2 regions of the Jonquetella sp. BV3C21 genome follow, and region 2 is predicted to be linked to the other one. Evidence: predicted binding sites of a transcription regulator. Region 2 holds the regulator's gene; the other holds the start of a gene.

Region 1 (3,408 bases), on a different contig from region 2:
GGACGTGTCCTTGACGATGTTGATGAAGCTGCTGAACAGCGTGGGCAGGGCGACACGGACGGCCTGCGGCAGGATGATCCGGCGCATGGCCTGAGGGTAGGTCATGCCGATGGACTGGGCCGCTTCAAACTGGCCTTTGGGCACCGAGCCGATGGCGGCCCGAAGGGATTCGGCCATGTACGCGGCGCTGGCGAGGCTCAGGATGATGAGAGCGGCCTGAAACGACGAGACGCTTTTGACGGCTCCTCGAATGGCCGGCAGTATGCCGAAGTAGAAGCAGAAGAGCTGAGCCATGAGCGGCGTGCCGCGGAAGAACGAGATGTACAGCCGGAAGAACTGGCTGAGGCCGGGGATCCGAAGGTCCATGACGATGGCAATGAGGAACGCCAGACACAGGCCGCAAAATATAGCAAGGGCGGACAACCGAATGGTTGTTCCGCCGTATTTGATGATCGAAGGGAAGAGGTGGAGAAAGAAGGAAAAATCAAAGTTCATTTCTCAGTGCTTTGCGTCGTGTCCACGTTGAACCATTTCATCGAAAGTTGGGACAGAGTGCCGTCGGCGCGCATATCGTCAATAGCCTTGCTGACTTCCGTGGCGAGCTTTTCGCCCTGGGCGTCCTTGCGGAACGGGTAGGCGTTCGTCTCGTAGACGAGTTTTTCGTTCAACTGCTGTAGCGGCAGGTTCTGCTCGGCGATGACGGTCTTGGTCTTGATCTCGCCCTGCCAGAAGGCGTCGATACGGCCGATGACCGCTTCGTTTTCCATGGCGATGCCGTCGTAGGTGACGATGTCCAGCCCCAAGTTGTACTTGTCGTTGATGGCCCGGAGAGTAGCTTCGCCGTTACCGCCCAGCCAGCAGCCGACTTTATGGCCTTTCAGGTCCTCTTTGGTCTTGAGCGGGCTGTCATTTTTGACGAAGAAGTCGTAGTAGCTGTAGGCGTATGGGGTCGAGAAGGCGTACTTTTCGAGCCGCGCCGGGGTGATGGACATTTGGTGCGCGACCGTGTCGATTTCGCCGGCGTCGAGCATGCCGACTAAGCCGCTGAACTGGCCCAGCTTGATTTCGAGCTCGTAGTTGTTCCGCTTGGCGATCTCGCGCCACACGTCGATTTCAAAGCCCTGAGCCTTGTCGTCTTTCTGGAACGCCCACGGCTTGTAGGACGCCGACGTGCCGACGATCACTTTCTGCTTGTCGGCGGCAAAGGCCGCGCTGCCCAGAAGAACCATGCCGAGAACCAACAGTGCTGAAGTTTGACGAATACTCATAAAATCACGCTCCCTCGTGAAGGTGTGATCTTATTATACGGTCCCTTTAGTTATTTTCAATATAATTTATTTAAAAACAAATGAAACAGCCCAAAGATTTTTTTCGACCGGCTGAGTGAGGGGCGGTTTTTCCTTTTGACGGGGAATTTTTAGCTGTCACGCCGCTTGTTCGCTCGGTCCTGACGAGCCGGAGAATTTACGTGGTTTGACCGACAGAAACGTCTTGCCAAATCGAGGCTGGCCGTTTATTATGTACCGTGTTAGCACTCGTGTTTGATAAGTGCTAATAAAAATAGGGCATTAGGGCGGGAGACCGCCGTGAGTCACCATTTTGAGGGAGGTTATTAGCATGCAGTTAAAGCCTTTGGCAGATCGAATTGTCGTGAAGGTCATCAGCAAAGAGGAGCGCACGAAGGGCGGCCTGTACCTGCCTGACACGGCGCAGGAGAAGCCTCAGGAGGGCGAGGTTCTGGCGGTCGGCAGCGGCAAGGTGCTTGAGAACGGTCAGAAGCTTCTGCCCGAAGTGAAGGTTGGCGACCACATCATTTTCAGCAAGTACGCCGGCACAGAGATCAAGCTGGACGGCGAAGAGCTCGTGATTTTCAGCGAGCGCGACGTGCTGGCTATTCTGGACAAGTAACGTATTCTTGAGGAGGATCGCTTATTATGGCAAAAATTCTCGCTTTCGGTGAAGAATCCCGCCGCGCGCTGCAGCGCGGTATCGACAAGGTTGCCGACACGGTCGGCATGACGCTTGGCCCCAAGGGCCGGAACGTCGTTCTGGAGAAGAAGTTCGGCTCTCCGACGATCACCAACGACGGCGTGACGATCGCGAAGGACATCGAGCTGGAAGACCCGTTCGAGAACATGGGCGCTCAGCTTCTGAAAGAAGTGGCGTCCAAGACGAACGATATCGCCGGCGACGGAACGACGACGGCGACTGTGCTGGCCCGGGAGATCATTTCCGAGGGCATGAAGAACGTGGCCGCCGGCGCGAACGGCATTTTCCTGCGCAGCGGCGTGACGAAGGCCGTTGACGCTGTGACCGAGCACCTGAAGACCCTTGGCCGGGACGTGAAGGGCAAGGACGGCATCGCCCAGGTGGCTTCCATTTCCGCCAACGACAAGGAAGTCGGCGCGATTATCGCTGAGGCGATGGACAAGGTCGGCAAAGACGGCGTCATTACCGTTGAGGATAGCCAGACGACCGGCACGACCCTTGAGACGGTGGAAGGCCTTCAGTTCGACAAGGGCTACATCAGCCCCTACATGATCACGAACACCGAGCGGATGGAAGCGTCCCTTGAGGATGCGTACGTTCTGATCAACGACGGCAAGATCAGCAACATCAAGGATATGCTGCCCATTCTGGAGAAGGTCCTTCAGACCGGCAAGCCGCTTCTGATCATCGCCGAGGACGTCGAGGGCGAGGCTCTGGCGACGCTGGTCGTCAACAAGCTGCGCGGCACGATGACCGTTGTGGCCGTGAAGGCCCCGGGATTTGGCGAGCGCCGCAAGGCGATGCTGCAGGATATCGCCATTGTGACCGGCGGCGAAGTGATTACCGCCGACCTGGGCGAGAAGCTGGAGAACGTCGAACTGTCCAAGCTGGGCCGGGCCAAGAAGGTTCGGGTGACGAAGGAAGACACGACGATCGTCGAGGGCTCCGGTGATCCGGCGGCGATCCGCGACCGGGCGAACCAGATCCGCAAGGAGATGGAAGACAGCACGTCCGACTACGACAAGGAGAAGCTGCAGGAGCGCCTTGCCAAGCTGGTCGGCGGCGTGGCGGTCATTCAGGTCGGCAGCGCGACGGAGACGGAGCAGAAGGAACTGAAGCTTCGCATCGAGGACGCCCTGTCGGCGACCCGCGCGGCGGTTGAAGAGGGCATCGTGGCCGGCGGCGGCGTGGCGCTGGTGAATTGCTACGAGCCTCTGAAGGCCAAGATCGACGAGCTGAAGCTGGCTGGCGACGAGAGAACCGGCGCTAACTTGGTGCTGGCGGCTCTGTCCGCTCCTCTGCACCTGATCGCTTCCAACGCCGGACTGCAGGGCGACGTGGTGGTGGAGAAGGTGAAGGGCCTTCCGACCGGTCAAGGTCTTGACGCGGCCAGCGGCGATTACGTTGACATGATCGAGG
Region 2 (3,408 bases):
TGGGTCCGCAAGGGCTTGAAGAAGGACAACAAGTTCCTGACGATCCCGTTCTGGTTCATGTTCGTCACCACGTTCTGCGCGCTGGTTCTGATGATCAAGTCGAACCTGATCGACGCGGCCAAGCCCAACTACCTGTTGGGCATCATGCCGACCATTCTGGTTATTCTCGCTCTGGCTCTACTGATCACCAGCTTCAAGAATGCCAATTACATGCCGGCCGAGAAAAAATAAGATATCATCCCTTTCCTGCACGCAAAAAGGCCTGGTGCATATGCACCAGGCCTTTTTGTATGCCCTCTTTCCATCAGTTCCAGTCGATTTCCGTTTTGGTCAGGTGATTCGTTCGGTTGAGGAACAGTAGCATGTAGCCTCTGTCCGGCTCATGGGCCAAGAGGGATATGGACGCGGCGTCCACCGCCAGCCGCCAGAAGGACGGCTGGCCGATGCCAAGGCATTCGGCCAGCATGGGCTTGATAACCGACCGGTGAGAGACGACCGCAAACGCTCCCCCGGCGTGCCGCCGAACCAGTTCATCTAGGGCCTTTTTTGCCCGGCGCCCCGCCTGCTGAAGCGTCTCCATTCCCGGCTCGGCCAGTGACTCCGGATCGGTGAGCCATAAATGCCACAGTTCGGGGAACCGTCGGGCGATTTCGTCTTTTTTGACGCCCTCCCAGCTGCCGAGGGAGATATTTGTCAGTCCGGGGACGAGCTCGACGCCAAGCCCAAGGGCGCGGGCGATCGGCTCGGCCGTGCTCACGGCCCGGACCAGCGGGCTGGAGTAGACCGCTTGAATGGGGGCGTTTTTGAGGGCGGCCGCCGCCTCCTCCGCCTGCCGGAGTCCTGTCTCGTCGAGCGGGAAGTCGTGCCGTCCGCGGAACCGGCCTTCTCGGTTGCCGTCGCTTTGTCCGTGCCGAATTAGGAAGATAAGGGTTCTCGTCTGATCAGTCATAAGAGTCGTCCTTTCTGCGTCAAATCGTGTCCGTCCCATTGTACCCGATCTGTCGAAACGCGGCGTGAAACCAGCTTTTTTCCTGACCGCCGGATCGGTCAAACGAATTTGACCAGTATTGACAATATGGTCGAACCTTGCTATTCTTAGCGTGTTTCGAGCGTTAGCACTCATAATACTCAAGTGCTAATAAGGAGGTGATGGCTTGCTCACCGAGCGTCAGCTGGAGATCATTCTGGCGTTAGTCTACGAGTACATTCAGACCGGCGAGCCGGTAGGGTCAAGGACTCTTTCTAAAAAGTACCTGACAGACCACAGTCCGGCGACGGTTCGCAACGAGATGTCCGACTTGGAGGAGCTTGGGTACTTCAGCAAGCCTCACTCTTCGGCCGGACGGCTGCCCACGTCGAGGGCGTACCGGCTGTACGTGGACGCGATCCTGCATCGGCCGGCTCCGCAAATGAGCGATATGGGCGAGCTGGTTTCAGGACTTGACCTGCAGCTCAAGGGGCTGGACGAGCGGCTCGGCGAGGTGTCGCGGTTTCTGAGCCGTCTGACCCGGTGCCTGAGCGTGGCGGCGGTTCGCGTTTTGGACGATCTGCGGGTGCATAAGGTTGATTTCGTCCGGGTTTCCAGCGTTTCCACGCTGGTGATTCTCGTTTTTGACGGCGGTCGGGTACGGCATGCTCGCCTGCCGATGCCGGCAGAGCTGACCGACGAGGCTCTGGACGATCTGGCTGGAGCGCTAAACCATCAGCTTCGCGGCCGGACGTGGCGTGAGGCCCGTCGGACGTTGGGCGAGTTTTTGACTCACTGGTCAGTTCCCGAGCGGACGGCGATGGACGACACGCTGGACCGGCTGGAGGAGATCATGGACCGAGAGCGGCTGACCGTGTCGGCCGGCGGCGCCGTTCAGGTGCTGCAGGCGGCGGAGGACGGCCGGCTCGAACAGCCTCAAGGCTTGCTACGCCTTCTTGAAGAAGGTGACGCGGTAGAAAGCCTGATCACCGATTACGCGGCTCCTGAGGGCATACGGGTGACGATTGGGCCGGAAAACCGGGCCGACGCGATGAAGGACTGTTCGGTCGTCATGGCGTCGTCATCGTCTCGGGGGCGGCAGGCCGTTCTCGGGCTGATTGGCCCGCTTCGCATGAACTATCAGCGCTCGATCGCGATTCTTGACGCCGTTTTGTCGGCTCTGAACCCGGCGGGCGACGACGGGAGGTAAAAGGGATGGACGAAGAGAAGAAGCAGGCCGGCGGAACGCCGCAGGAAGAGGCCTCTCAGGAAGGCGCCGGCGGGACGGACGCGCAGGAAGCGTCCGCTCAAGCTGGGGGGAGCCGAAGGCTCCTGATTTTTCTGAGGAGCTGACGCGTCTGCAGGCGGAGCGGGATCAGTTCCGCGAGCTGGCGGCTCGGGCTCAGGCCGACGGGATTAACTATCGCAACTGGGCCGAAAAGGAATTCAAGCGTCTGAAGGCTCAAGGTTCTGAGCGGGCTGTCACGGCCCTCTTGCCGGTTCTGGACAACTTGGAGCGGGCGCTTGAGGCCGGCGGCGACGGCCAAGGGATCTGCCAAGGCGTGAGAATGGTTCGGGATCAGTTTCTGAGCGCCTTGGAAACTTTGGGCGTGACGGTTATCGACCCGACTGGACAGGAGTTTTCCCCGCTCCTTCATCACGCGGTCGCTCTGGTGGAGACCGATGACCCGGCTCAGGACGGACAGGTCATCGACGTGTTCCGCAAGGGGTACAGCATGAACGGCACGGCAATTCGGCCCGCGCAGGTGCGGGTTGGTCGGCTCAAAGAGACTCCAGAGCCGGCTCCTGAAGCCGGCGCGCAGGAATAAAACGACTCGACGGCGGCGCCGAAACGGGCAGCCGCGATATTTATCCAAGAGGTGATTGATATGGCTAAAGTTGTTGGTATCGATTTGGGAACGACGAACAGCTGCGTTGCGGTGATGGAAGGCGAGAACGTCACGATTATCCCCAACCCCGAAGGGGCTCGGACTACTCCGTCGGTTGTGGCCTTTGCAAAGGACGGAGAGCGTCTCGTCGGTCAGCTGGCCAAGCGGCAGGCGATTGTCAACGCGGATAAGACGATCATGTCGATCAAGCGGCATATGGGCACGGACTACACCGTGACGGTCGATGGCCGCAAGTACACGCCGCAGGAGATTTCCGCGATGATTCTCCAAAAGCTGAAACACGACGCCGAGGAGTACTTGGGAACGGAAGTAAAACAGGCGGTCATCACCGTTCCGGCGTACTTCACCGACGCCCAGCGTCAGGCCACTAAGGACGCCGGCGCGATTGCCGGCCTTGAAGTCCTGCGGATCATCAACGAGCCGACCGCTGCCGCTCTGGCTTACGGCGAGAACAAGTCGGGCGAGCACAAGATTCTGGTGTTTGACCTTGGCGGCGGCACCTTCGACGTGTCGGTGCTGGACGTGGGCGAC

The links. The regulator HrcA, encoded in region 2, represses chaperone genes, less so after heat shock. The targets are predictions, from matches to a motif close to TTAGCACTCNNTNNNANNGAGTGCTAA.
Region 1: groES (co-chaperone GroES) is a predicted target of HrcA. The motif match lies at 1,529-1,555, and genes of this name have one in related genera.

Annotation. Positions count from the first base shown of each region.
Region 1 covers NZ_AWWC01000006.1:3,707-7,114, forward strand. The annotation lists gene HMPREF1249_RS00990 (amino acid ABC transporter permease) at 1-495, opposite strand, end outside; gene HMPREF1249_RS00995 (transporter substrate-binding domain-containing protein) at 492-1,268, opposite strand; gene groES (co-chaperone GroES) at 1,618-1,908, shown strand; gene groL (chaperonin GroEL) at 1,935-3,408, shown strand, end outside.
Region 2 covers NZ_AWWC01000001.1:43,593-47,000, forward strand. The annotation lists gene HMPREF1249_RS00215 (carbon starvation CstA family protein) at 1-231, shown strand, start outside; gene HMPREF1249_RS00220 (histidine phosphatase family protein) at 305-949, opposite strand; gene hrcA (heat-inducible transcriptional repressor HrcA) at 1,155-2,177, shown strand; gene HMPREF1249_RS08050 (hypothetical protein) at 2,183-2,320, shown strand; gene HMPREF1249_RS00230 (nucleotide exchange factor GrpE) at 2,326-2,796, shown strand; gene dnaK (molecular chaperone DnaK) at 2,857-3,408, shown strand, end outside.